One region of the Streptomyces sp. NPDC005728 genome, then DNA from elsewhere that is predicted to be linked to it. Evidence: riboswitches for the same ligand, from Rfam matches in the RefSeq annotation. Region 1 holds a riboswitch; each other region holds the start of a gene.

The links. Region 1 has a riboswitch for cyclic di-AMP ahead of ABZ471_RS38900 (NlpC/P60 family protein). Riboswitches for the same ligand answer to the same signal wherever they lie in the genome.
Positions count from the first base shown of each region.
Region 2: it holds a riboswitch for cyclic di-AMP, as region 1 does, so the genes downstream of both, ABZ471_RS06845 (transglycosylase family protein) here and ABZ471_RS38900 (NlpC/P60 family protein) in region 1, are expected to answer to the same signal.
Region 3: it holds a riboswitch for cyclic di-AMP, as region 1 does, so the genes downstream of both, ABZ471_RS34575 (NlpC/P60 family protein) here and ABZ471_RS38900 (NlpC/P60 family protein) in region 1, are expected to answer to the same signal.
Region 4: it holds a riboswitch for cyclic di-AMP, as region 1 does, so the genes downstream of both, ABZ471_RS15795 (M23 family metallopeptidase) here and ABZ471_RS38900 (NlpC/P60 family protein) in region 1, are expected to answer to the same signal.

Region 1 is NZ_JBEXYL010000097.1:1,258-8,367, forward strand. Features, by position in the region: gene ABZ471_RS38890 (NAD(P)-dependent oxidoreductase) at 1-363, opposite strand, end outside; gene ABZ471_RS38895 (antibiotic biosynthesis monooxygenase family protein) at 360-698, opposite strand; gene ABZ471_RS38900 (NlpC/P60 family protein) at 1,077-2,267, opposite strand; cyclic di-AMP (ydaO/yuaA leader) riboswitch at 2,276-2,444, opposite strand; gene ABZ471_RS38905 (hypothetical protein) at 2,870-4,345, shown strand; gene ABZ471_RS38910 (LysR family transcriptional regulator) at 4,810-5,790, shown strand; gene ABZ471_RS38915 (M4 family metallopeptidase) at 5,939-7,110, shown strand, end outside.
Region 2 is NZ_JBEXYL010000006.1:99,518-106,627, reverse strand. Features, by position in the region: gene ABZ471_RS06860 (hypothetical protein) at 1-1,196, shown strand, start outside; gene ABZ471_RS06855 (cytochrome P450) at 1,193-2,461, shown strand; gene ABZ471_RS06850 (transglycosylase family protein) at 2,645-3,691, shown strand; cyclic di-AMP (ydaO/yuaA leader) riboswitch at 3,874-4,042, shown strand; gene ABZ471_RS06845 (transglycosylase family protein) at 4,047-4,730, shown strand; gene eno (phosphopyruvate hydratase) at 5,057-6,343, shown strand; gene ABZ471_RS06835 (septum formation initiator family protein) at 6,443-6,919, shown strand; gene ABZ471_RS06830 (DUF501 domain-containing protein) at 6,987-7,110, shown strand, end outside.
Region 3 is NZ_JBEXYL010000071.1:26,315-33,424, reverse strand. Features, by position in the region: gene ABZ471_RS34595 (response regulator transcription factor) at 1-441, shown strand, start outside; gene ABZ471_RS34590 (NlpC/P60 family protein) at 463-1,527, opposite strand; gene ABZ471_RS34585 (hypothetical protein) at 1,948-2,301, shown strand; gene ABZ471_RS34580 (tellurite resistance/C4-dicarboxylate transporter family protein) at 2,305-3,273, opposite strand; gene ABZ471_RS34575 (NlpC/P60 family protein) at 3,346-4,401, opposite strand; cyclic di-AMP (ydaO/yuaA leader) riboswitch at 4,409-4,580, opposite strand; gene pcrA (DNA helicase PcrA) at 4,865-7,110, shown strand, end outside.
Region 4 is NZ_JBEXYL010000019.1:93,911-101,020, reverse strand. Features, by position in the region: gene ABZ471_RS15815 (GNAT family N-acetyltransferase) at 1-2,709, opposite strand, end outside; gene ABZ471_RS15810 (HPr family phosphocarrier protein) at 2,888-3,169, shown strand; gene ABZ471_RS15805 (GntR family transcriptional regulator) at 3,372-4,067, opposite strand; gene ABZ471_RS15800 (hypothetical protein) at 4,066-4,233, shown strand; gene ABZ471_RS15795 (M23 family metallopeptidase) at 4,266-5,021, opposite strand; cyclic di-AMP (ydaO/yuaA leader) riboswitch at 5,034-5,198, opposite strand; gene ABZ471_RS15790 (pitrilysin family protein) at 5,421-6,809, opposite strand; gene ABZ471_RS15785 (pitrilysin family protein) at 6,806-7,110, opposite strand, start outside.

The sequences.
Region 1 (7,110 bases):
CCCGACGTCCAGAACCGAGGGGATGTCCCCGGCGATCTGGACGACCTCTTCGGGGGAGACGGTGCTGGCGCAGATCAGGACGCCGGGGTAGGGGCCCTCGGCCAGCACGCCGTCGGGTCCGTGCAGCACGGAGCCGAGGGCTTCGCCGTCGGCGACGACGCAGATGGCGGCACTCGTACCCGCGACGGCGTCGGCGGGGTGCGAGGCGACGAAGGCGCCTGCCTCGGCAAGCGGTCCGGCTCGCTCCGAGGTACGGTTCCAGACTCGGGCCGGTATTCCCTGATCGAGGAGGCGGGTGGCCAGGCCGGTGCCCATCGTGCCGAGCCCGAGTACGGCGACGGGGCCGTTGGCGGTGCGCGTCATGACATCACTCCCTTGGTCTCCTTGACGACTCGGAACCGCAGCGACTGCGTCGAGTCGACCCACTGGCGCAGCGGAGCCACCAGTGCGCGGTGCTCCTCGCTCTGCTGCCAGGCGAAGAAGTGCTCGGCCGTCTGCCACTCGCTGGTGATGACCCACTGCCGCGAGTCGTCCACGGGTGCTCCCAGCCTCTCGACGATGTGGCCGGGGGTCTGGGCCACGGACTTGCGGAGCTGGTCGTAGAGATCCAGGAATCCCTGCTCGCCGCCCTCGATCACTCGGACGGTGAAGACGACGCTCAGCTTGTCGGCCGGTTGGCCGCTGTTCCTCGTGCCCATGTCTCCTCCTGAGGGTGAGATCCGGTAGGACACGACTCCCACAGCCTCATGTCCCCCGTGCGGACGCAACTCCGAATGGGGGACATGCCAACGGGTACAAGGGGACAACCCTTTGTGGTTGCTCTGTTCGGGTGAGTGACGAGGTGGTGCGTTTTGCCGGTTGCAGGCCGCGGATGGCCGCACCCGAACGGGGGTCTGCAACCCCCTTTCGTATCCCTCGAACCACGCCGGATCAGCCGCCGTCGGCGAGCCCCGTCCCGTCCGGCACGGCGTGGCCCGGGCATGGGCAGCCGTGCCGTGGGGCGGTGGTCGCCTCGGTCGTTGTCATTGCGGGCGGCCGTCACGCCGGCGCGTCGGGCCTTTCTCCACCCCTGACCGTCAGGCCGGGCGGACCACGCTGTGGATGATCGAGTCGCCGCCGTAGTAGATGGATTCCTCGCGGACGTAGGCACCGGGCTTCGGGGCGTGGATCATCATGCCGTTGCCGATGTAGACACCGACGTGGCTGATGTCGTCGTAGAAGAAGACGAGGTCGCCCGGCCGGGCGTCGGTCAGGGGCACCGTCGTACCAGCGCTCACCTGGTCGTAGGTGGTGCGCGGCAGGGAGACGCCGGCGGCCTTCCAGGCAGCCTGGGTGAGGCCGGAGCAGTCGTAGGAGCCGGGCCCGGTCGCACCCCAGACGTACGGCTTGCCGATCTGTGCGCGGGCGAAGGCGAGCGCTTTCGCTGCCTTGGTGGCGGACGTGGAGCCCGACGGGGAGGTGGAAGTGCCCGAACCCGAACCCGAGGATGAACCCGAGGTCGAGCCGGAATTCGAGGTCGAGCCCGAAGACGGGCTCTGCTGCTTCGCCGCCTGCGCGGCCGCGGCCTGCTGCTTGGCGAGTTCCGCCGCCTTCCGCGCCGCCTCCTCCTGCTTCTGCTTCTCGATCGCCGCGAGGCGTGCCTTTTCCTCCGCCGTCAGCGTGGACAGCAGCTCCCGCGCGGTGGACAGCTTCTTCTGGACGGTGGACTTGGCCGTCTTGAGGTCGTTCTGCGACTGGGTCAGCGTTTTGAGGCTCTTGACAGCCTCCCGCCGCGTCTTCATGGTCGCGGACTGCTCGGTGACGTAGTCGTCGACCGCGCCCTTCTGGCGGGAGGTCAGCCGGCTCATCAGCTGAGCCTGGTCGAAGTAGTCCTGCGGGGAGTCCGCGAGCAGGAGGGTCGCGGTGTCGGGGGATGCGGCCCCGGTCCGGTACTGGGCCGCGGCGAACGAACCCAGCTCCTCACGCGCCTTGTTGAGCTTGGCCGTGCGCTTGGCCACGTCGTCGAGCAGGGTGTCGACGCGCTTGCGCTCCTTCGCGGTCTTCTCCTTGGCCGCGTCGTACTTCTCGGTCGCCGACTCGGCCTGGCGGTACAGGCCGTCGACCTTCTTCTGGACCTCTTCGAGGCTCGGCTTGTCGTCGGCGGAGGGGGTGGCATGGGCGGTCTGGGACAGCAGGGCCACGGAGGTGAGCGCGGCCGTGGCGAGCACGGGGGTGCGTATGCCGGCTATGCGCGGACCCGTGGGGCGCGACTTGCGGTGCGACGCCAAGGGAGGCGACTCCTTCCATGTTCCGCCTACCGAGTTAGCTGTCGGGTTCGGGCGGATGGTTCGGAAGGGTTGCCCTACGACCCTTCCCCGGAGGGAGTTGGGCCGATTCACCCCAAGGTCGGTGGGTCCCCGGCTCCGGCTGCCGCGCGGGCGTGCCGGACTCGGCGGAGGCCGCACGGCCCGGCGAGGTTCGCCGGTGTAGGTCGGGCGGCCTGGCGGGAACGCTAGCCAACTCGTGTGGCCCCTGTGAAGGTTGGTGGGCGATATGTCCGATACATTTTCGTGACCTTTTCTCGGTGGCGTCGTTGAGTGCCGTCAGTCTGCCTTGGTGTGGGATGAGTCGGCCGGAATTGCGATGCCTGCCCATGTCTCCCCGCGTCCGGGCGAGGGGTGGATCGTGCCCCGGCCGGACGGCCCTCAGGTGATCCGCAGGAAGTGCCCTCGTCGGCGTCACCGGCGGTCAGCCCGTTTCCGGCCGTCCTGGCCGTCCGCCAGTCCAAGGCGATATGCAAGAGACGGTCGAGCGGTCCTTCCGGTTACATGGACCTGCCGCCGGCAGCCACCAGGTGGTCGGCAGACCCAGTCGTCGGGAGAGGGATCGTTTGCGTGACGCACTGCTGGGGCTGGCCGAGAATCCGGCCATGCCCGCGAAACTGTTCGCCGGGCTCGTGGCGAGCGGCGACGAGGAGGTCCTGTTCACGCTGGCCGATCGTGAGCGGCTGACGCCCCCACAGGTAAGGGATCTGCTCGCCGTCGGCAACCCGTCGCTCACCTGTTTTCTGGTCCGGAGCGGGCTGGTGCCCTGGCCCGAGATTCCCCAGGAGCATCCCGGACGGCTGCTCGACGCGATCCTCGGCGGGGTGGCGCCGGCCGCCGCCTGGCGGAAGGCCGCCACCGATCCGGACCCCGAGGTACGGCAGGAAGTCGCCTACGCCCTCGACGCTCCCGCCGACGTCATCGCCTCCCTCGCCCACGACCCGGACCCGGCGGTCGTCGTCGGCGCTGCCGGGAACGCGCACCTTCCGCCCGAGCTGCTCTCCCACCTCGCCCGCCATCCCAGCACCGTCGTGCGGCAGGCCGTCGCCGACAACGAGAACGCGCCGCCCTCGCTGCTCGCCGCCCTCCTCGCCGACGGCGGGTGGCCGGTCCCGACCCGCTGCGGTGCCTGCCACCGCCGCGAGGCGGCGTGTGCGGACCACACACCCGGCATCCGGCGCGTCCGGCTGGTGGCCGCCGGCCACCCGGCCGTTCCGCCTGAGGGGCTCGCTGCTTTCCTGGACGCCCCCGAGGTCTGGACGGTCACGATGTTCGCTGCCCGCACCGACCTGCCGGCCGACTTCCTGAAGCGGCTCGCCACCCACCCCTCCTGCGACGTCCGCGCTGTGATCGCCGCGAACCCTGCGGTCCCCGACATCTTGCTGCGTGGACTCGCCGCCGACCCCGCTGCCGAGGTCCGCCGAGCCGTCGCACAGAACCCGGCCGTCCCGCTCGACCTGCTCACCGCTCTGGCCGCTCACGAACGGCTGCCAGGCGAACCGGCACCCCGCGTCGAGTCCGCCACCGAGCGTGAACTCCGCACGCTGGCCACCGGTCGGGTGGCGCAGGCCAGGGCGCTGGCCGCCGACCGGACCCGGCTGCCGGGCGACCTCGTCGAACGGCTCGCCGCCGACCCGGACATCGCAGTGGCCCAGCGGATCGCCGCCCGCCCGGAACTGGCTCCCGAACGGCTCGCCGAACTGGTCGAAAGGCACGGGCCGCCCGTCTTCGCCGCGGTCGGCCGCCACCCCGGCTGTCCCGCCGACCTGTTGCACCGCATGGCGGCGCACCCGGCCGGCACCAGCCGCGCCCTGCGAGAGATCGCCCGCCACCCGGCGGCACGGTCCGAGACGCTGCTGCTCTGCCTGGCCGCCCAGGATGCCGACACGCGGCGCCACGCGGCCGCCCACCCCGCCCTGGCCCTCCCGGTCCTGGAAACCCTGATCGACGGCCCCGACAACTCCCTCGCCCGAGCCGCCGCGAGCAACCCGGTACTGCCCGAGACGGTGATGGAACGGGTCATCACGCGAGCCCCGAGATGAAGCCGGTGCCGGCCAGAAAGATTTCTGTCCCTGGTGCGGACGACGTCTCCCCGAGTCGCAGCGGGACCGGTGGTTCGACGAGCTGGAGCGCCGCGGGATCGATCCGTCCTGGGACGAGGTCCCTGCCGAGTTCCAGGACGACAGCTGGCTCGCCTCTCTGCGCCAGGAGTGACGAACCAGCAGCCCGTCGAGGCCAAGACGCTTCTGCCGCAGTGGCGAAGGCGCCGGCGCACGAGCTATTGACGGACCGTCAGATGATCGGGGCAGCCCGGTGAATCATGCCGGTATATGCAGACTGGTGCCGTGATGACGGTGAACGCCGTGGCGTTCGCACGTAGGTTTTTACCGTCCCATGGTTGCCGCCCCCACGGGTCCGGCAGACTCTTGGTCACCATGCCGTCGGGCAACTGGTTCTGCTGGTCACGGGGGGTGCAGGGGTCCCCCGCGCTGAGCGGGGAATGTTCATGCACCTCGAGTTCCGGCACCTCCGTATCCTGCTCACCGTGGCCGAGGCCGGCAGCATCCGCAAGGCCGCTGCACGGCTGCAGCTTTCCCAGCCCGCCACGAGCGCTCAGCTGAAGCGGATCGAACACGAGCTGGGCGGCCCGCTCTTCATCCGCAGCGCCGACGGGGTGACGCCGAACGAGAACGGGCAGTACGTCCTGCGCTGCGCCCGTGACCTCGTCGTCGGCTTCGACCGGCTGCGCGAGCATGCGCGATCGGCGGCCGAGGCGGACAGGCAGGCCACCGCTCCGCTGCGGGCGGGCGGAACCGCCGGCCCCCTGGTGTCCCTGCTGGTCTCCGCGCTCTTCGAACTCGTCCCGGAACGCCGGCTCACCATAGATGCCCGCCGTTCCGTGCACACCCTGGTGAAATCGCTGAGCCTCTCGAAATGCGACATCGCGGTGTTCGGCGAGTTCCCCGGCTTCCCCCTTCCGGTCGGCGAGTCGGTGGGGACGCGCACACTGCTCCGCGAGCCGGTCTTCGTCCTGCTCGCCGAGGACCACCCGCTGGCGTGCCAGGAGGCGGTCAGCCTCCATGAGCTGGCGGGTGAGGAGTGGGTCATGCCGGAGGCCGACGAGAGCGGTGTGCACGCGTACCTTCATCTCGCCTGTCGGTCTGCGGGATTCACTCCGCGCATCGCCCATGTGACGCCGGACCTGTCCGTGGCGCACATCCTGGTTGCCGGCCGCCGTGCCGTCTGCGGCGTATGGCCGACCGCGGACGTCCCCGCCCAGGGCACCGTGCAGCGACCGCTCGTGGACGTCCCGTTCTACCGGCGGCTCCTGCTGGCCTGGAACACGGAATCGGTTCTGCCCGAACTCGCCGACGCGGCGTGCGAGCGTCTGCTGGCCGCCTACCTGTCGCTGGTGCGGCAGCGGCCGCAGTATCTGGCCTGGTGGCAGGACGGGGGCGAGGAGTTCGCCCTGGGCGACGGCACGTGACCGGCCGGGCCACGGATCTCCCTGCCCTATAGCTCCGGGGTTATATCCCAGATGGAGTCACGTCAGGAACATGTCACCTGGTGAACACTTCGCGTCAACGTCCCCCAGGACGTCGTCACCCCACGACGAGCGAAGGAATCACCCCGTCATGCCCCGTCCCCTTCTTGCCCTTTCCGCGATGGTCGCAGCCGGCGTCATCACCACGGGTGCGATGGCCGTCCCCGCGCACTCGCAGACCAACGCAGTGCGGGGCGGAATATCCGTCCGCGACACGGCGATATCCCAGGCCAAGGCGAACGTGACCCGGCACGCCGACACCTTCGGTTTCGGCACGGGCCAGAGACTCCACGTCAAGGACGTCGTGATCGACGCCGACGGCACCCAGCACGTCCGCTTCGAGCGGACCTACCGCGGCCTTCCTGTCGTCGGCGGCGACTTCGTCGTCCACCAGAAGGCTGATGGCTCGCTCAAGGGATCCAACCGCGCCAAGGCCCACAAGGTGGCGCTCAAGTCCGTCGCTCCCGCCGTCGACGCCAAGGGCACCGCAGCCGGCGCCCTGAAGCGCTCGCACGGGTTGGTGCGCAACGCGAAGTCCACCCCCGAGCTGATCGTGTGGGCCGCCGACGGCACCCCCCGCCTGGCCTGGCGCACCACCGTGCAGGGCCTCGGCGACAAGGGTCAGCCGCACGGCCAGGTCTTCGTCACCGACGCCACCACCGGCGCGGCGATCGAGAACTACGACGCCGAGCGCGAGGCGACCGGCACCGGCCACTCCGAGTACACCGGTGACGTGAGCCTCGACACCACCCAGCAGGCCGACGGCACCTTCGCCCTGATCGACCCGGTCCGCGGCCACATCACCAAGGACGCACACAACCTCTCGTCCTCGTCCCTGAAGAGCACATCCGGCACTCTGTTCACCGACGCCGACAACACCTGGGGCGACGGCAAGAAGTTCTCCACCGACCGCGCCACCGCCGCCGTCGACGCGCACGTCAACACCGCGGAGACGTTCGACTACTACAAGACGACCTTCGGCCGCAACGGCATCAAGAACGACGGCCGCGGCGCCACCGTCTTCGTCCACGTCGGCACCAAGTGGGACAACGCCCAGTGGTCGGACTCCTGCTTCTGCATGATGACCGGTGACGGCGACGGCACCACCGACCCCGAGCAGGTCGACCTCGACACCATGGGCCACGAGATGACCCACGGCGTCACCTCGGCCACCGCCAACCTGCGCTACAGCGGTGAGTCCGGCGGCCTGAACGAGGCCACCAGCGACATCCTCGGCACCATGGTCGAGTGGTACGCCAACAA
Region 2 (7,110 bases), on a different contig from region 1:
ATCCGCGCGGGCACGCGCTGGTGCGGGCGGCGGTCGATCTGGCGCGGTGCGGGCTCGGGGGGCCGCTGCCGCAGGACCTGATCCTGGAGGTGCACCAGACCCACGAGGTTCCCGCCGGGCTGGACCGGGAGTCGGTGGAGGACGCTTTGGAGTGGGCGGCGGGGAAGCGGTTCGGGGTGCTGCCGCTGCTGCGCCGCGGCGGACCCCGGGCGTGGGAGCCGGCGGCCTGCCTCGTGGACATGGCTGAGCAGGACGGAGGCCTTCCGCCGGTGGGCGGCGGGGTGCTCCGGCAGCGGGCGGTGGAGGTCGCGCGCGAGGACGAGGCGTACGACTTCGAGACCGTGGCAAGGCTGGCACGGACCGCGTTCGGGGACGCGGCCGAAAGCGGGGACAAGGCGGCGATGTACCGGCTGGGGCTGCTCGAGGAGAGCCTGGGGTCCGCGGAGGAGGCCGAGGACTGGTTCCGGAGGGCGGCCGAGGCCGGGGTGGCCAAGGCGGCGGGACACCTCGGACGACTGCTCGCGGGGCGCGGGGAGGGGAAGCGGGCCGAGCCGTTTCTGGAGAGGGCCGCCGAGGCCGGGGACGGCACGGCGGCGACGCTGCTCGGAAAGCTGCTGCGTGATCGCGCGGAGAAGTGGCTCCAAGTGGGAGCGGACCAGGAGGACTCGGAGGCCGAGCACCTGCTCGCCGATCTGTTGGTCACCAGCGGCCGGTCCGAGGAGCTGTGGGAGCTGTACCACGGGGCGTCCGCCGCGGGGCGGCCCGAAGTGGCCAGGAGCCTCGGCATGTGGCTCCTGGTGTGGAACCAGCGGATCGCCGGCGCGACCTGGCTCCGCCGTGCGGCCGACGCCGGTGACGAGGAGGCTGCCGACATGCTCAGGTACGCCGACCGGCCGGAGACGCTGGAGGACGCCCTGGGCTACTGCGCACCCAGTGGCACCTATCCCCTGGACCACGCCCACTACGGCGCGTTGCTGGAGGGGTCGGGCCGCCCGGACGAAGCGAGTGATCACTATCACGAGGGCCACAGGAAGGGTGACTCGTACGCCGCGTATCGCCTGGCCGCCCTCCTCGAGAAGCAGGGCGCCCCGGAGGAAGCGAAGGACTGGTACCGCAGAGCCGCCGCCATGGGCCACCCCGGTGCCCTGAAGGCGCTCGGCGAGATGCCCGAGAAGCCGGATACCGTCGAGGAGTGACCAACGACCCCCACCCCCCGACCGCCCCCGACCTCTTCACCTGGGAGTTCGCCACCGACCCCTACCCCGCCTACGCCTGGCTCCGCGAGCATGCCCCCGTGCACCGGACCCGGCTGCCCAGCGGGGTCGAGGCCTGGCTGGTCACGCGGTACGGCGATGCCAAGCAGGCCCTCGCCGACCAGCGGCTGAGCAAGAACCCGGCGCATCACGACGAGCCCGCGCACGCCAAGGGCAAGACGGGCATCCCGGGCGAGCGCAAGGCAGACCTGATGACGCACCTGCTGAACATCGACCCGCCGGACCACACCCGGCTGCGCCGGCTGGTCAGCAAGGCGTTCACGCCCCGCAGGGTCGCCGAGTTCGCCCCCCGGGTGCGGGAGCTGACCGACCACCTCATCGACGGGTTCGCGCAGAAGGGCGAAGCCGACCTCATCCACGACTTCGCCTTCCCGCTCCCCATCTACGCCATCTGCGACCTGCTCGGCGTCCCGCGCGAGGACCAGGACGACTTCCGGGACTGGGCCGGGATGATGATCCGGCACGGCGGAGGGCCCCGGGGCGGGGTCGCGCGATCGGTGAAGAAGATGCGCGGCTATCTCGCCGAGCTGATCCACCGGAAGCGGGAGGCGCTGCCCGCCGAGCCCACCCCGGGCGAGGACCTGATCTCCGGCCTCATCCGTGCCTCGGACCACGGCGAGCACCTCACCGAGAACGAGGCCGCCGCCATGGCCTTCATCCTGCTGTTCGCCGGCTTCGAGACCACCGTGAACCTGATCGGCAACGGCACCTACGCCCTGCTCACCCACCCCGAGCAGCGCCACCGGCTCCAGCGGTCCCTGGCCGCCGGGGAGCAGGACCTCCTGGAGACCGGCGTCGAGGAACTCCTGCGCTACGACGGTCCGGTGGAGCTGGCCACCTGGCGGTTCGCCACCCGGCCGCTCACCGTCGGCGGGCAGGACATCGCCGCCGGGGACCCGGTCCTCGTCGTACTCGCCGCCGCCGACCGGGACCCGGAGCGGTTCGCCGGTCCGGACGTACTGGACCTGTCCCGCCGGGACAACCAGCACCTCGGGTACGGCCACGGCATCCACTACTGCCTGGGCGCCCCGCTCGCCCGTCTGGAGGGCCAGACCGCGCTCGCCACCCTCCTCACCCGCCTCCCCGACCTGCGGCTCGCGGCGGACCCGGCCGAGCTGCGCTGGCGTGGCGGGCTCATCATGCGCGGCCTGCGCACGCTCCCCGTGGAGTTCACGCCCGCCCCCTGAGCGCGTCGGCCAAGCACACCCGGCACAGCCGAAGATGACAGAAGTTCATTTCTGTGATCTTCACGTGATCTGCGCGGCATTAACTTGTGACAAGTGATCGTCTGCCTATACGTTCACCCATCAGTGTGGCGCGCCGAGTTTCCTGCGCCACGCCACCCCAGCTGTCGCACGAAAGGCTTCCGCATGCTCTCCGGGAACGGTCGTCACCGTCGCCCCCGTCAGGCTCCGGCTCTCCTCGTCGCGGCCGGAGTGACTGGCTCCGCCATCGCCATCCCACTCCTGGGTGCCGCGAGCGCCAGCGCGGCCGACGGCACCACGTGGGACAAGGTGGCCGAGTGCGAGAGCGGCGGCTCCTGGAGCGCCGACACCGGCAACGGGTACTACGGCGGCCTCCAGATGTCCCAGGACGACTGGGACAAGTACGGCGGCGGCCAGTACGCCTCCAGTGCCGACCAGGCCAGCCGGTCGCAGCAGATCGCCGTCGCCGAGAAGATCCTCGCCGACCAGGGCACCACTCACTGGGCCACCTGCGCCCTGCTCGCAGGACTGTCCTCGAACTCCGGCTCCGTGGACGTCGACACGGGCGTCGGAGGCTCGGGCTCGGCGGACTCCGGTGACTCCGACTCCTCCAAGTCCTCTGGCGACTCCGACTCCTCCGGTTCCAAGGACTCGTCCGACTCCACCGGTAAGTCCGACTCGTCCGACCTGTCGGATTCATCATCCTCGTCCGACTCCTCCTCGGATGCGACCGGCAAGCCGTCCCCGGGCAAGAGTGAGAACAAGGACAAGGGTGCCGACTCGGGCAAGGATGCCGACGCACCCAAGTCCGACAAATCCGCATCGCCGGGTTCCCGTGAGGGGCAGGAAGGCGAGGGCGCCGTCACGGATCCCGCCACGGAAGAGTCGGACAATTCATGGCAGACCGGCGGCTCTTGGAGCCTGGTCGACACCGGCACGCTCAGCAGCGGCGGACGTCATCGCGGTGACAGTGCGGACGAAAGCAACGCAAACGGTCAGGGCGCCTCGGCGTCCGGCCGCCACGCCTCTCGCGACGCGGGCACCTACACCGTCGTCGAGGGCGACACCCTCGTCTCCATCGCCGACTCCCTTGACGTCGACGGCGGATGGCGCGCGCTCTACGCCGAGAACAAGAAGGCCATCGGCGCCGACCCGGACCACATCGCTGCCGGTCAGACCCTGCAAGTCGGTGCCGAAAAGGGCGAAAAGTAGCGGGAGTTGACGCCCCGCTTCGCGCCTAATGTCCGGTTTGGTGAAAGTGTGGGATGAGTCTCAGAAGCCCTGATCGTCTTTGAAATTCCGGCGATCGCCTGTCTACGGTCAAGGCCGCTCGTCACCACGAGCCCCGGCAGTCGCAACGCCGAATCCTGCCAGCGGTTGCCCGGGAACAGTCGTCGCGTCATGCGCCGTAGGCAGGAGCGGGGGACCCAAGGTAAGTGCCGGAAGCGGTGGTTGATGCCGTAACCGGCTTGGGGTGAAGCCGTGTCCCGGAAGGGGCGCGGCCGGGCAACTCAACCGGCCCGAACCCGACAGCTCACCTCGCAGGCGTCGGTGAGGGGATCGATCCATGCTGTTTTCCGGCAAGGGCAAGCACCGCCGTCCGTCCAAGGCCACCCGCGCCATCGCGCTCGCCGGTGTCACCGGCGCCGTCGTCGCCGCCCCGCTGATGGCGGCCGGCAACGCCTCCGCCGCCACCGCCTCCGAGTGGGACGCGGTCGCCCAGTGCGAGGCCGGCGGCAACTGGTCCATCAACACCGGAAACGGCTACTACGGCGGTCTGCAGTTCTCCGCCTCGACCTGGGCCGCGTACGGCGGTACGCAGTACGCCGCGCAGGCCAACCAGGCCACCAAGGCGCAGCAGATCACCGTCGCCGAGAAGGTCCTCGCCGCCCAGGGCAAGGGTGCCTGGCCGGTGTGCGGCACGGGCCTGTCCAGCACCCCCTACGGCGGTGCCGCCCCCGCCGCCCCCTCGAAGACCACCGCGCCGAGCACCACCACCCGCTCCACCGACCAGCAGGCCGCCTCCCGCTCCGCCGAGCGTCCGGCCGCGAGCAAGACCGTCACCACCCCGACCGGCAAGAAGGTCAAGAAGGGCGACGGCGAGTACAAGGTCGTCAAGGGTGACACCCTCAGCAGCATCGCCGAGAAGCACAAGGTCGAGGGTGGCTGGGAGAAGCTGTTCAAGCTGAACAAGGGCATCGTCGAGGACGCGAACCTCATCTACCCGGGCCAGCAGCTGCACCTGAAGTGACATCCGGGCCCCACCAGAACCACAGCGCCCTCACAGGCTCTCCCCCCACACTCAAGGCCTCGTGAGGGCCACCCCCCGTCCCCACGGGCTCCCCGCTCCGGTGCGTTTTCCCCCGTACGCACCGGGGCGGGGTTCTTTGTTTTCCCGCGCTGTTTGCCCACTCTTCAATCGGGTCTCATCCGGGTCCCTTTGTTCCGTGCGTGAACAATAGGTACCGTCTCCCTGTCCACGGGACGGTCGGTCGGTGGCCGACGGTCCCGGGACGGTTAGGCTCTAGTCGCAAGGCTCACCAGCCCCGCACAACCAGCGTCACATCCACGAAGGAGATGCTCGTGCCGTCCATCGACGTCGTCGTAGCCCGGGAAATCCTGGACTCCCGAGGCAACCCCACGGTCGAGGTCGAGGTCGGCCTCGACGACGGCAGCACGGGTCGTGCCGCCGTCCCGTCCGGCGCCTCCACCGGTGCCTTCGAGGCCATCGAGCTGCGCGACGGTGACCCGAACCGCTACCAGGGCAAGGGCGTCGAGAAGGCCGTCCTCGCCGTCATCGAGCAGATCGGCCCGGAGCTGGTCGGCTACGACGCCACCGAGCAGCGCCTGATCGACCAGGCCATGTTCGACCTGGACGCCACCGACAACAAGGGCTCCCTCGGCGCCAACGCCATCCTCGGCGTCTCCCTCGCCGTCGCCCACGCCGCCTCCGAGGCCAGCGACCTCCCGCTCTTCCGCTACCTGGGCGGCCCGAACGCGCACCTGCTGCCGGTGCCGATGATGAACATCCTGAACGGCGGCTCGCACGCCGACTCCAACGTGGACATCCAGGAGTTCATGATCGCCCCGATCGGCGCGGAGTCCTTCTCCGAGGCCCTGCGCTGGGGCACCGAGGTCTACCACACGCTGAAGAAGGTCCTGAAGAACAAGGGCCTGTCCACCGGCCTCGGCGACGAGGGCGGCTTCGCCCCGAACCTCGGCTCCAACCGCGAGGCACTCGACCTCATCCTCGAGGCCGTCAAGCAGGCCGGCTACGTGCCCGGTGAGCAGATCGCGCTCGCGCTCGACGTCGCCGCGTCCGAGTTCTACAAGGACGGCAAGTACGAGTTCGAGGGCAAGTCCCGCTCGGCCGCCGAGATGACCGAGTACTACGAGGAGCTCGTGGCGGCCTACCCGCTCGTCTCCATCGAGGACCCGCTGTTCGAGGACGACTGGGCCGGCTGGAAGGTCATCACCGACAAGCTCGGCGACAAGGTCCAGCTGGTCGGCGACGACCTGTTCGTCACCAACCCGGAGCGCCTGGCCCGCGGCATCGAGGAGGGCACCGCCAACGCCCTGCTGGTCAAGGTCAACCAGATCGGCTCGCTGACCGAGACCCTGGACGCCGTCGAGCTGGCCCAGCGCAACGGCTTCAAGTGCATGATGTCCCACCGCTCCGGCGAGACCGAGGACGTCACCATCGCCGACCTGGCCGTCGCCACCAACTGCGGCCAGATCAAGACCGGCGCCCCGGCCCGCTCCGAGCGCGTCGCCAAGTACAACCAGCTGCTTCGCATCGAGGAGATCCTCGACGACGCCGCGGTGTACGCCGGCCGCTCGGCCTTCCCCCGCTTCAAGGGCTGAGCCTTACAGAGTTAAGCCTTAGCCAGTCGTACGTACGTCCCTGTACTCGGTCCCGTACCGTGTGCGGGGACGTACGCACGTGTGAAGGGGAGGCGGGACATGGCCGTGAAGGACCGGGACCGGTTCTCCACCGCGACCAGGCTCAGGCTGCTCGGCGAGCAGACCGCGGCCCGCGTCTACCGCTCCCAGACCAAGCGGCAGGCCCGCCGCTCCCGGCTCACCGGCCGCGCCGCCCTGCTCGCGCTGGTGCTCTGCTCGCTGATCGTCGCGCTCGCCTATCCGATGCGCCAGTACGTCTCCCAGCGCGCCGAGATCGCCGACCAGCAGCATCAGCAGGAGCGGGCCCGCAAGCGCGTGGAGCAGCTGCGCGACCTCAAGGCACGCTGGCAGGACGACGCCTACGCCGAGCAGGAGATCCGGCGCCGGCTGCACTATGTGATGCCGGGGCAGACCGGGTACATCGTGGTCGACCCGGGCGCGGCCAAGCAGTCCCGCGCCGACCTCGGGGCCGCCCACCGGCCCTGGTACGCGAACGTCTGGGACGGGGTCGACAAGTCCGACGCCTCCGACCAGTGACCGGCCTCCGGCCGGCAACGGCCCTGGGCCGGTAACCGACAGACAGAAAGCCACCCTGAAAGCAGTCATGGAAACGCCTCCGCCGCCCACTCCGCGCACCGAGCCCACCGACGCGGACGTCGAGGCCTTCAAGCAGCAGCTCGGCCGCCCGCCGCGGGGCCTGAGGGCCATCGCGCACCGCTGCCCCTGCG
Region 3 (7,110 bases), on a different contig from region 1:
GCGTTGATGGCGGACGCCGAGCGGCCCGTCCGTTTCCTCGCGCTGTCCGTCTCGGATGCGGCGGAGGACGTGATCGGCGTGATCCGGGGCGGCGCCCGCGGCTATGTCACCAAGACCATCACCGGCACCGACCTGGTCGACTCGGTCTTCCGGGTGCAGGAGGGCGACGCCGTCTTCTCCCCGCGCCTGGCCGGGTTCGTCCTGGACGCCTTCGCCTCCACCGACGCCCCGCCGGTCGACGAGGACCTGGACCGCCTCACCCAGCGCGAGCGGGAGGTGCTGCGCCTCATCGCCCGCGGCTACGCCTACAAGGAGATCGCCAAGCAGCTGTTCATCTCGGTGAAGACGGTCGAGTCCCATGTCTCGGCGGTCCTGCGCAAGCTCCAGCTGTCCAACCGCCACGAGCTGACCCGCTGGGCGACGGCCCGACGGCTGGTCTGACCGCCCGCCCGGCTGCGGCCCTCAGACGACCCGCGTAGCCCCTGCGAACGGCATCTGGTCGATGGGCGCCAGCCGGACCGGTGCCGACGGGTTCGGGGCGTGGATCATCTGGCCGTTGCCGACGTAGATGCCGACGTGGCTGATGCCGGAGTAGAAGAACACCAGGTCACCGGGCTGGAGTTCGGAGCGGGAGACCCGTCGGCCCGCGTTGATCTGGGCGTAGGTCGTGCGCGGCAGGGAGATGCCGGCCGAGCGGTAGGCGGCCTGGGCCAGGCCCGAGCAGTCGAAGGCGTTCGGGCCGGTAGCGCCCCACACATAGGGGCTGCCGAGCTTCTGGTAGGCGTAGGCGACGGCCGCCGCCGCGCGGGAGTCGGAGGCGGCGACGGTCCCCGCCTGCTCCAGGGCCGCCCGGACGTCCGAAGCCGATCGTGAGGCGTGCCCCGGAGTCGCGCCGTCGCCGGTGACCTCGGCCCGCTGCGGCGAAGTGAGCCGGGCCAGCAGCTCGCGCGCCTGAGCCAGCTTCCCGGTGATCGTCTTCTTCTGCTGCCGCAACTCCGCCTGCCGCGACCGCAGCGACTTCAGCTCGACGCGGGCGGCGCCGCGCAACTGCTCGATCTCCCGCAGCTGTTCGCGTACCCCCGCCACCGCCTTGGCCTGCCGCTCGCCGGCCCGCTCCGCGAACTCCGCCTTGTCCAGATACCGGTCGGGGTCACTGGACAACGCCAGCTGCCAGGCGGGGTCGATCCCGCCCTCGCGGTACTGGGTCGCGGCCAGCGAACCCAGCGCGTCCCGGTCCGTGTTGAGCTTCTGCTGCTTGCGGGCGGTCTCGTCGCGCAGCGAGTTCAGCCGCCGCTGGGCCGTGACCGCCTTCTCCTTCGCCCCGTTGTACGTCTCGGTGGCGGTCTCCGCCTCCTGGTACAGCTTGTCCACCTTGGCCTTCACCTGTGCCGGGGTCAGCTCCGGCGCGGCGTTGGCCGCTCCTTCGAAGGCCGTTGCGGTGGCCGCGCCCGCCAGGGCGAGGGTGGCGGCCGTGCGGGCCGTGTTCCCGCCGAGCGAGCGCTGTCGGGGCTTGCGGTGCGCTGCCACCTGGACCGTCACGTCCTTCCGTGGGACTCGTGCGACCGAGCGAGCGGTCGATGCGTCCGGCGGCGGCCCGCACAGGGGAAGCGGGCCGCCGCCGGACCTTTCTCGGCGGTGGTGGCCGACGGCCGCCCCTGGCCCGGGCGGCGGTGGGGAGCCGGTCACCTGGGGGAGGACGCTAGGCCTGCCTGTGACAGGCAGGTAACGCGGAGTGCAGAACTGGCTTTGACCGATCGAGGTGTGACCGTATGTGACCGAGATTCGAGGTCGGAGGCGTCGCCTTCACGCAGCGTGGTGACCGATGCGCGCAATGCGGGACACGCGGGAGCCGCGTGGTGCTATGGGGCGCATATATGCAAGATCCACGGATCCGGCGGCGAGCCCGGTGAAGGGAGCCTCAAGCGCCCTTCACTAGGCTCCGGGCCCATGGACGTACTCATCCATCTTTTCGTCGGCGTGCACATCATCGGCATCGCCGCGCTGCTCGGTGGTTTCCTCACCCAGATGAAGGCGATAGGCCAGGGCACAGCCCGCTTCGTCCCCGGAATGCTGCATGGCGCGCTGGCCATGCTGGGCACCGGCGTGATCCTGGTCGGCCTGAACCAGGCCGACGACCACCACGTCAACACCGTCAAGATCGGCCTGAAGCTGGCCCTGCTGATCGTGATCCTCGGGCTGGTCTACGTGAAGCGCGACGAGGAGAAGGTGGACAAGGGCGCCTTCGGGCTGGTCGGCCTGCTGACCGCGGCGAACATCTTCATCGCCGTGCTGTGGACCTGACGCTCAGCGCCGTCCGCTGATCCCTCCACGGACCGCGAGGGCCGCGCCGGCCGCGACCACCAGCCACGCCGCCACCGCCCCCCACACCAGCACCCGCCCCAGCCCCTTCAACGACCCGATGCCCAGGGCGGCCGCGACCGACAGCGTGGCCGCCCCGGTCATCCCCAGCGGGAACACCGTCGCCCACCGCCGGATGTCGTAGCGCAGCCGCGGCCGGGCCACCTCGGCGGCCAGCAGGACCACGCACAAGGCCAGATCCAGGACGAGCAGCGCGACCGTCACGTTGCGCAGCACACCCCGGTCGTCGTCGTTCCACAGGTACAGCCGCGCACTGTCGGCGGAGAGCAGCTTCGCCCCGGCCAGTGCCGAGATGCCGAGCGCTCCGCCTGCGATCCACTGGTCCCCGGCCGCCTCGAACACCTGCCGCCGATCGAAGTGCCGCAGTGCGAGGACGTAGAGCACCAGGCCCAGCCAGAACAGCACCAGCGCGGCACGCGCGAGCCATGCCGTCGTCTCGGCCGCGGCCAGCGTGGCCGCCAGCACCGCCGGCCCCTGTGTGGCCACGCAACACAGGAACACCGCTCCCGGCATGCGCCGCTTCCAGTGCCCCACGACGAGGAACAGCAGCACCGGCCACAGCACCACCGCCACCACCAGCAGCACCTCGGCCAGGGTCTGCCGGCCGAGCGCCGAGAACCGGGTGCCGAGCACCGCCGTGGCGGCGACGGCGGTGAGCGCGCCCGGACTCTCCGCCGCGGCCACCCATCGCTGCCGCTGCATCAGCAGCCGTACGAGAAAGTCGGCGGCCAGCGCCACCCAGGCGACGCAGGCCGGCCAGAGGAAGACCCGGGACAGCGTCTCGTCGCCCGTCAGGTGCAGGCCCACCGAGACGATGCCGGTCGCCATGACGGCGGCTCCTGCCGCCGGCGGACGCTCCGCCCACCACGCACGCAGACCTGAGATGCCGGGCATGCGCCCGATGCTAGGGAGCCGAGCGGGCCCGGCGAGGAGGGCACGCGCGCGTGGGGCTCGAAAAGAGGACGGTCAGGCCGGCCGGACCACGCTGTGAATGATCGATTCGCCCCCGTGGAAGACGGACTCCTCGCGGATGTACGCGCCGGGCCGCGGGGCATGGATCATCATCCCGTTGCCCGTGCAGAGGCCGACGTGGCTGTGGTCGCCGTGGAAGAAGACCAGGTCACCGGGGTGCGCGTCGGCGAGGGAGACCGGGGTGCCCGCGGCGGCCTGGTCGCGCACGGCACGGGGAAGGGTGACACCGGCGGCCTTCCAGGCGGCCTGGGTGAGGCCTGAGCAGTCGTAGGAGCCGGGGCCGCTGGCCCCGTTCACGTACGGCTTGCCGATCTGGGCGCGGGCGAAGGAGACCGCCTTCTCGGCCCTGGAGGCCTGCGCGCCCGAGGACCCGTACGACCGCGGCTCGGCCCCCTCCTGCGTCCGCTGCTCCGGCGCGGCCGGCCGAGCCTGCTCCCGGTCCGTCAGCCGGGACAGCAGCTCGCGGGCGGAGGCGAGCTTCTTCTGGACGACGGCCTTGGCGCTCTTCGGGTCACGCGGCGACGGGGTTCGGGTCTCGTCCGGCCTCCCGGCCGGCGCCTCCTGGCTCCAGACGGGGGCCGCCTCCGTGCTTCTGGCGGTCGGTGCCGCCGCGCTCCTGTCGGCCTGTGTCTCCGGGGCCCTGTCGGCCTGCGGCTCCAGGCTCCGGGCGGTCTCCTGCCGCTTCTTCACGGTCGAGGCCAGCCGGTCCATCAGCCGGTTCTGGTCGAAGTAGTCCGGCGAGGGCTCCGGCTGCTCCTGCGGCGCGTCCGCGAACAGGGTCTTCCCGCGCGGGTCTTCCCGCCGCCCCCGCTGTCGCCCGGCCCGCTCCGTGGCCTCCTCGGACCGCTCGGCCGCGGAGTCCGCCCGGCGGTACAGCTCGTCGATCTTCTTCTCGATCTCCTCCACGCTCGGCCTGCCGTCGTCGGCGGGGGCGGCCTCGGCCGTCTGGGACAGTACGGCCACGGAGGTGAAGGCGGCGGTGGCGAGGGCGGGCGTGTGCAGGCCCGGTCCGAGGGTTCCGCCGGGGCGCGGCTTGCGGTGCGACGCCAAGAGAGGCGACTCCTTCCAATGTGCCGCCTACCGAGTTAGCTGTCGGGTTCGGGCGGGTGGTTCGGAAGGGTTGCCCTACGGCGTCGTCCCGGGCGGGAGTCGGCCGATTCACCCCGGGATCGGTGGGTCCCCGGCTCCGGCTGCCACGTAGGGCGCACCGGACTCGGCGGAGGCCGCGGCGCTCGGCGACGTTCGCCGGAAGGGGGTCGTGCGGCCTGACGGCAACCTAGCCAACTCGTGTGACTCCTGTGAAGGTTGGTGTGCCATATGTCCGATACATTTCCGTGACCTGAGGCTGTTTTCATACAGGCGTGACAAGACGCTTCCGCAGCGTGAGGGCCTGATCGGCGCGGAACTGCGCGATGACCGACCGCTCGGGAGCGGTGATCAACCCTCCGGCGATCCGGCCATGTTCCCGGGGTGGCGGCCGGTTGTCGGTGCGGCGCCCTAGACTCGGAGAGCGATGAGCAGCCTCTTTGACGACAGCTTCCTGGCGGACCTCCAGCCCCCTCGCGGGCGCGAGGAGGAGCCCCCGCCGCCGCCCGAGGACGATCACGCTCCGGAGCCGCTTGCGGACGATCTGTTCGGCGGGAAGTTCGACGTGCCGCCGGACCGGGACGCGTACTACCGCGACGGCGCCCCGCGCCCCGCGATCGACGCGGCAGCGCTCCTGGAGGGGCTGAACGAGAACCAGCGCGCGGCGGTCGCCCACGCCGGCTCCCCGCTGCTCATCGTCGCCGGCGCAGGTTCCGGCAAGACCCGTGTGCTCACCCACCGCATCGCCCACCTGCTCGCCGAGCGGAACGTGCACCCGGGCCAGATCCTCGCGATCACCTTCACCAACAAGGCCGCGGGCGAGATGAAGGAGCGCGTCGAGCAGCTCGTCGGTCCGCGCGCGAACGCGATGTGGGTCATGACCTTCCACAGCGCGTGCGTCCGGATCCTGCGGCGCGAGTCGAAGAAGCTCGGCTTCACGTCGAGTTTCTCCATCTACGACGCCGCCGACAGCAAGCGCCTGATGGCCCTGGTCTGCCGCGACCTGGACCTCGACCCCAAGCGCTTCCCGCCCAAGTCCTTCAGCGCCAAGATCAGCAACCTCAAGAACGAGCTGATCGACGAGGAGGACTTCGCCGCCCAGGCCACCGACGGCTTCGAGAAGACCCTCGCCCAGGCCTACGCGCTCTACCAGTCGCGGCTGCGCGAGGCCAACGCGCTCGACTTCGACGACCTGATCATGACGACGGTCAACCTGCTGCGCGCCTTCCCGGACGTCGCCGAGCACTACCGCCGCCGCTTCAGGCACGTCCTGGTCGACGAGTACCAGGACACCAACCACGCCCAGTACGCCCTGGTGCGCGAACTGGTCGGCACGGGCGACCGCGCCGGCGAAGCAGACGTCCCCCCGAACGAGTACGACCTCCCGCCCGCCGAACTGTGCGTGGTGGGTGACGCGGACCAGTCGATCTACGCCTTCCGCGGCGCGACCATCCGCAACATCCTCCAGTTCGAGGAGGACTACCCGAACGCGACGACGATCCTGCTGGAGCAGAACTACCGCTCCACGCAGACCATCCTGTCCGCCGCCAACGCGGTCATCGAGCGCAACGAGTCCCGCCGCCCGAAGAACCTGTGGACCAATGCCGGCCAGGGCGCACGGATCACCGGCTACGTCGCCGACACCGAGCACGACGAGGCCCAGTTCGTCGCCGACGAGATAGACCGCCTCACGGACGCGGGCGAGGCAAAGTCCGGGGACGTCGCCGTCTTCTACCGCACCAACGCCCAGTCCCGTGTCTTCGAAGAGGTCTTCATCCGCGTCGGCCTGCCCTACAAGGTGGTCGGCGGCGTCCGCTTCTACGAGCGCAAGGAGGTCCGGGACGTCCTGGCCTACCTGCGCGTCCTCGCCAACCCCGAGGACTCGGTGCCGCTGCGCCGCATCCTCAACGTCCCCAAGCGGGGCATCGGCGAGCGCGCGGAGGCGATGATCGACGCCCTCTCCCAGCGTGAGAAGATCAGCTTCCCGCAGGCCCTGAAGCGCGTGGACGAGGCCTACGGCATGGCCGCGCGGTCGACGAACGCCGTCAAGCGGTTCAACGTGCTGATGGAGGACCTCCGGACGATCGTCGAGTCCGGCGCCGGACCGGCCACGGTCCTGGAGGCCATACTGGAACGCACCGGTTACCTGGCCGAGTTGCAGGCCTCGACCGACCCCCAGGACGAGACCCGCATCGAGAACCTTCAGGAACTCGCGGCCGTGGCCCTGGAGTTCGAGCAGGAGCGCGGCCAAGGCGCAGCGACATCCGGGACTGCCGCCCCGGGCGGCACGCTGTCCGACTTCCTGGAGCAGGTCGCCCTGGTCGCCGACTCCGACCAGATCCCGGACGAAGAGGACGGCGACGGCGTCATCACCCTGATGACCCTGCACACCGCCAAGGGCCTGGAGTTCCCGGTGGTCTTCCTGACCGGCATGGAGGACGGCGTCTTTCCGCACATGCGCGCCCTCGGCCAGAACAAGGAGCTGGAGGAGGAGCGGCGCCTGGCGTACGTCGGCATCACGCGCGCGCGGGAACGGCTCTACCTCACGCGGTCGGCATTGCGCAGCGCCTGGGGACAGCCGTCGTACAACCCGCCCTCCCGATTCCTGGAGGAGATCCCGGCCGCCCATGTGGAGTGGAAGCGGACGGGTGCGACCGCACCGGTGTCCTCCGG
Region 4 (7,110 bases), on a different contig from region 1:
CAGCTCCTCCAGCGCGGGGGTGTCCACGGGCGTGGAGCCGCGCCAGCCGAACAGCAGCGGGGCCGTCCGGATGGAGCGGATCAGCGAGGTCGCCTCCCGGTCGGTGACCGGGATCAGCCGGTGCGCCGTGTCCCCGAGCAGCTGCGAGGCGGCCCCGGCCAGCGAGAAGGACAGCACGGCCCCGGCGGCCGGATCGATCACCGCTCGTACAACCGTGTCGACTCCCCGGGGGGCCATGGACTGCACGACCGGGCGCAGTTCCTCGGGCTGCCCGAACAGCGCGGACAACTCGGCGTACGCCCGACGCAGTTGCAGCTCGTCCGCCAGGTCCAGCCGTACGCCGCCCAGGTCGGCCCGGTGCCGCAGGTGCGGGGCGGTGGCCTTGAGGGCCACGGGGTAGCCGAGGGTGCGGGCGGCCTCGGCGGCGGCGTCGGGGGTGGGAGCGGACAGCGCCCGGCGGACGTGGATGCCGTACTTGTCGAGCAGCTCGCACGTCTCGGTCTGCCCGATCGTGAGCCCCTGCCCGCGCTCGAGCAGCCCGCCGATCAGCTCGGCGGCCCCCTTCTCGTCGATGTCGTCGTACTCCGGCACCTTCCCCGGATCGGCGGCCTCGCGCCGCCACTGCCCGTACTTCACCGCCTCGGCGAGCGCCCGCACGGCACGCTCGGCGGCGGGGTAGGCGGGGATGAGGCGGGAGTCGCTGCCATCGGCGGCGGCTGCCTCTGCGGTGGGCAGACCCTCCGCGGGGTGACGGGGGTCGCCCGGCTCGGGTGAAGCCGAGAGCGGGGAAAGGTGGGCGCCGCCCTCGGCGCGGGGCTCCTTCGCACCTGCCTGTGGTGCCGTGCTCGTCGCAGCCGACAGAGCCTGCGCAAGCCCCCCGAGCTCCACGTGCACCACCAGTACCGGCTTGCCCGGAGCCGCAGCCGCCGCAGACCGCAGTGCGTCCGCCAGCTCCGCGTCGCCCGGCGACCCCTCCCCGATCGCCGGAATCGCCGTGACGACGACGGCGTCACATGTCGGGTCCGCCAGCGCCCGCGCCAACGCCCGGCGGAAGTCCTCCGCCGTCGCCCCGGTCGTCAGGTCCAGCGGAGGCGACGGCCGCAGTCCTTCCGCGAGAGCCCGGTCGTACGTCAGCACCCCCAGCGACTCGGAGTTCCCGAGGATCGCCACGCGCGGCCCCGCGGGCAGCGGCTGCCGGGCGAGCAGCAGACCCGCGTCGACCAGTTCGGTGATCGTGTCCACCCGGATCACCCCGGCCTGCCGCAGCAGCGCGGAGACGGTCGCGTGCGGCAGCCGTGTCGCCCGTACCGCGTGGCCCTGCGGCGCGGACCCCACCCCCTGCACCACGACCAGGGGCTTGGCAGCCGCCGTGCGCCGGGCGAGGCGGGTGAACTTGCGCGGGTTGCCGAGGGACTCCAGGTACATCAGGACGACATCGGTCTCCGGGTCGTCGTACCAGTACTGGAGGACGTCGTTGCCGGAGACGTCGGCCCGGTTCCCGGCGGACACGAAGGCGGACACGCCGGTGACCCCGGTGACCCCTCCCCCGCGCCGGTGCAGCCGGGACAGCAGCGCGATGCCGATGGCCCCGGACTGCGTGAACAGGCCGATCCGGCCCGGACGGGGCATCTCGGGGGCGAGCGAGGCGTTGAGCCGGACACCGGCCGCGGTGTTGATCACGCCGAAGGCGTTCGGGCCGATGATCCGCATGCCGTACGCGCGCGCCTGCTGGACGAGGGCCCGCTGCCGCTCGCGCCCCTCGGGCCCGCTCTCGGCGTACCCGGCGGACAGCACGACCAGCCCCTGCACCCCGTGTTCACCGCACTCGGAGACCACGGCCGGCACGTACTCGGCCGGTACGGCGACGACCGCGAGGTCCACCGGGCCCTCGATGTTCCCCACCGAGCGGTACGCGGGCACCCCGTCAACCTCCTTGAGGTCCTCGGGGAAGGCCTTGTTCACGGCGTACAGAGGGCCGGAATAGCCGGCGTCCCGGAGGTTGCCGAGGACGCTGCGGCCCACCCCGCCGGGCGCGCGGCCGACGCCGACGACCGCGACGGAGCCGGGTGCCAGCAGCCGCCGTACCGAGCGGGCCTCGGCGCGCTGCTCCCGCGCGCGCTGCACGGCGAGGGAGCGGTCGGTGGGCTCCAGGTCGAACTCCAGGCGTACGACGCCGTCCTCGAAGCTGCGCTTCTGGGTGTACCCGGCGTCAGTGAACACCTTGATCATCTTGGTGTTGGCGGGCAGCACCTCGGCGGCGAAACGCCGGATGCCCCGCTCGCGCGCGACGGCCGCGATGTGCTCCAGGAGGGCGGAGGCGACCCCGCGGCCCTGGTGGGCGTCCTGCACCAGGAAGGCGACCTCGGCCTCGTCGGCGGGGGCGGACGCGGGCAGGCCGTCGGGGCCGATGCGGTCATAGCGTACGGTGGCGATGAACTCGCCGCCGATGGTGGCCGCGAGTCCCACCCGGTCCACAAAGTCGTGGTGCGTGAAGCGGTGGACGTCCTTGGCGGACAGGCGCGGGTACGGCGCGAAGAAGCGGTAGTACTTCGACTCGTCCGAGACCTGCTCGTAGAAGCTGACCAGGCGGTCGGCGTCATCGACGGCGATGGGCCGGATGCGCGCGGTACCCCCGTCGCGCAGCACCACGTCCGCCTCCCAGTGGGCGGGGTACTCGTGCCGGTCGTGCCGGTCCGCCGGGCTCTGCATGGGGCCCAGAGTACGGCTCGCGTCCGACAAGGGCGCGAGGCAGTCTGTGGAGGACGGAAGCCGGACCGAGGCCGCGGTCCGGCGACCCGACCGGAGCGGGACGAAGGTCTGCTCCGGGCACGCTTCGCGATATGGGAAACTGGTCTAGACAACCCTGAACACCGAAGGGCAGCAACACATGGCTGAGCGCCGCGTCAACGTCGGCTGGGCCGAGGGCCTCCATGCCCGCCCCGCCTCCATCTTCGTCCGAGCCGCCACGGCCGCAGGCGTCCCGGTGACGATCGCCAAGGCCGACGGCAACCCCGTCAACGCGGCCTCCATGCTGGCCGTCCTGGGCCTGGGCGCCCAGGGTGGCGAGGAGATCGTCCTCGCCTCCGACGCCGAGGGCGCGGACATCGCCCTGGACCGTCTGGCCAAGCTGGTCGCCGAGGGCCTGGAAGAGCTGCCCGAGACCGTCTGAGCTGCGCCAGGAAGCCGCGTCACCCTTTCCGGGTGGCGCGGCTTCCGCGTTTTCTGACAGTCGACGCTTTTGCGGCAGTCGGCCCGATGAATTCACCACAGGCATACGAAGGGCGTGCGACGCCGAATTTCGGGGCACGCCGGAAAAGGGCAGCGGAAATATGCGTCCGCTAAATACCCTCTCTTTGTATACGGCGCCCGTGTTAATGCCGCAGACTCGACATGTTTACGGCGTGTTGCGAGTTCCTCACACGCTCCGGGCGATCTCCGCCCGCGGTGAACCGCAGCCGGTGCGCGGTCGTGGAGCGCTCGGCGTGCAGCGCCGTGACCGCCCGCGCACGCTCGCTGTCACCGCGCGCCACCGCGTCCACGATCGCGCCGTGCTCCGCCCAGGACTCCACGGGAGCCGACGGGGCCTCCACCGTGTACATCCAGGCGACCTTGTGCCGCAGCTGGGTCAGCATCGAGCTCAGCGACGGGCTGCCGGAGGCCTGGGCGAGCGTCTCGTGGAACCAGCCGCCGAGCGAGCGCAGATCCTCGCTGTTGCCCCGCCTGGCCCGCTCCTGGCCCAGCCGGACGAGCCCGCGCAGCACCTTCAGATGGGCCTCGGTGCGCCGTTGGGCGGCCCGGGAGGCGCCGAGCGGCTCCAGCAGCATCCGCATCTCCAGCAGGTCGGCGGCCTCCTGCTCGGTCGGCTCGGCCACGCACGCGCCCGCGTGCCGTCTGGTCACCACGAAGCCCTCCGCCTCCAGGGTGCGCAGGGCCTCGCGGACGGGGACCCGCGAGACGCCGTAGCGGCGGGCCAGGACTTCCTCGGTGAGGCGGCTGCCGCGCTCGTAGACACCGGCCACGATGTCGTCCCGGATCGCCGTGCACACCGAGTGCGCCGGAATACGCATGACCGACCTCCGCCTTAATCCCCGTGAAACGTCGACGATGGACGCCTGTTCCGTGACTCTATTGCAATGGGCCGGAATTTCCGACGGCAGACCGGAATCCATGGATATTTTTTGGTCAGCGGAGGCTGCGGGCACCACGGAAAACGGCGAAAGCCCCGGCTCGTGAGCCGGGGCTTCGGGATGTCGTACGCCGGAGCGTCAGACGTTCACGCCGTGCCCTCGGAGGTAGGCGACCGGGTCGACGTCCGAGCCGTACTCGGGGGTCGTACGGGCCTCGAAGTGCAGGTGCGGTCCGGTGACGTTGCCGGTCGCGCCGGACAGGCCGATCTGCTGGCCCGGGGTGACCTTCTGGCCCACGGTGACGCCGATGGACGACAGGTGGCCGTACTGGGTGTACATGCCGTCGGCCATCCGGATCACGATCTGGTTGCCGTACGCCCCGCCCCAGCCGGTGGAGACGACCGTGCCGGAACCCGCCGCGTGGACGGTCGTCCCGCTGGCCGCATGGAAGTCGATCCCGGTGTGGGAGCCGGAGGACCACAGGGAGCCGCCGGTCTTGTAGCCGGTGGAGACGTACGAGTGCGCGATCGGGGCGACGAAGGCGTTCAGGCGCTTGCGCTCGGCCTCACGGGCGGCGCGCACCTCGGCCTCGCGCTCCTTCTTCGCCCGCGCGGCGGCCGCCTTCACCGCGGCCTCCTCGGCCGCCTTCTGGTCGGCGGCCTCCTGCTGGGCCTCGGCCTGCGCGTCGATCTGCTCGGCGACCGAGTCGCTCACGGTGATGACCGGGGTGAGGCCGGTGTCCTCGACGGAGTTGTCCGCGGCGAGCGCCGGAGTGGCCGCGAGGGTGCCGATGACGCCGGTGGTGGTGAGGGCCGCGATGCCTGCCGCCTGAGCGGTGGTGCGCTTGACCCGGCCGGGCTTGCGGTGCTTCCCGGTGGCGCACATGAACGCCATGAAGTGGCTGGTCCTTTCCTTCCCTCTCGCCTACCGGGTTAGCTGACGGGTTCGGAGCAGGAAGGTCTCCTACGGACCCCCTCGCTCGCGCGCGGGCGTCCGATTCACCCCAGGGACTACGGTTGGGTCCCCGGCTCCCCTGGCTCGCGCCGTACGGGGACTCGGCGATGACTGTCCGGTGCCGCGGATGCGGCGCACTGCCTGACGAACAGCCCGGAAAACGCTAAAGGCGCCGCCTTTCGATCCCCAAACGGATCCGGGCTTTTGTAGCGCATCCCACAGGTCAGACAGGCAACCTCTGCCCCAATTCGGACATCTGGGGAAGGGCTGCGCACAGCAAAGGGCCCTGATGACCCGTCGGTCCTCAGGGCCCCGCGCGCGTGTGGCGCCGTCCGGCTGCTACTCGGCCGCCACGACGGTGACTTCGCCGATGCCGAGCGCCTCGACCGGCTCCTTGATCTGGGCCGCGTCACCGACGAGGACGGTCACCAGGCGGTCCACCGGGAAGGCGTTGACGGCCGCCGCGGTGGCCTCCACGGTGCCGGTGGCGGCGAGCTGCTGATACAGCGTCGCCTGGAAGTCGTCGGGCAGGTGCTGCTCGACCTGGTCCGCCAGCGTGCTCGCGACGGCCGCCGCGGTCTCGTACTTCAGCGGCGCCACGCCGACGAGGTTCTGCACCGCGACATCTCGCTCGGCGTCGGTCAGGCCGTCCGCCGCGAGCGTGCGCAGCACCGTCCACAGGTCCTGCAGCGCGGGACCGGTGTTCGGGGTGTCCACGGAGCCGCTGATGGCGAGCATCGCGGCGCCCGTGCCCTCCGGAGCGGAGCGGAGGACCTGCCCGAAGGCGCGCACGCCGTAGGTGTAGCCCTTCTCCTCACGCAGCACGCGGTCCAGGCGGGAGGTGAGCGTGCCACCGAGGCAGTACGTGCCGAGCACCTGGGCGGGCCACACGCGGTCGTGCCGGTCGGGGCCGATCCGCCCGATGAGCAGCTGCGTCTGGACGGCGCCAGGCCGGTCGACGACGACCACGCGGCCGGTGTCGTCGGCGGACACGGGCGGCACGGGCCGGGGCCGGCCCGCGGTGCCGGTCCAGGCGCCCAGGGTGTCGCTGAGCAGCGCGTCCAGGTCGGTGCCGGTGAGGTCGCCGACGACGACCACGGTGGCCGTGGCGGGTCGCACATGGCGGTCGTAGAAGGCGCGTACGGCCGTGGCGTCGATCTTCTCGACGGTCTCCTCGGTGCCCTGGCGCGGGCGCGACATGCGCGAGGTGGCCGGGAACAGCTCCTTGGAGAGTTCCTTGGCGGCCCGGCGGGCGGGGTTGGCCAGCTCGTGCGGGATCTCGTCGAGGCGGTTGCGGACCAGCCGCTCGACCTCGCTCTCGGCGAAGGCGGGCGCGCGCAGGGCGTCGGCGAGCAGGCCGAGGCCCTTGGCCAGGCGGGAGGCCGGGACCTCCAGGCTGAGGCGGACGCCGGGGTGGTCGGCGTGCGCGTCGAGCGTGGCGCCCGCGCGCTCCAGCTCGGCGGCGAACTCCTCGGCGGAATGCTTGTCGGTGCCCTCGGAGAAGGCCCGCGCCATGATCGTGGCCACGCCGTCCAGGCCGCTCGGCTCGGCGTCCAGGGGCGCGTCCAGCAGCACCTCGACGGCGACGACCTGCTGGCCGGGGCGGTGGCAGCGCAGGACGGTCAGAGCGTTGTCCAGCGTGCCGCGCTCGGGCGCCGGGAACGCCCAGGGCTTGGCCTCGCCGGCCTGCGGCTGGGGGTGGAAGTCCATCGTGGCGAGCTCGCTCACTTGGCCGTCTCCTCGTTGTCGTTACCGGCCTCTACGGTCGCTTCCTTCTCCGGGTCCTCCGGGATGTCGGCGTCCGCGACCGTCTCCGGGGACTTCGGCTCGTAGACGAGGACCGCGCGGTTGTCGGGACGCAGACGCGCCTTGGCGACCGCCTTGACCTCGTCGGAGGTCACCTCCAGGACGCGCTGGACGGCGGTGAGGGCGAGCTGCGGGTCGCCGAACAGGACCGCGTACCGGCACAGTTCGTCGGCGCGGCCGGCGACCGTGCCGAGCCGGTCCAGCCACTCGCGCTCCAACTGAG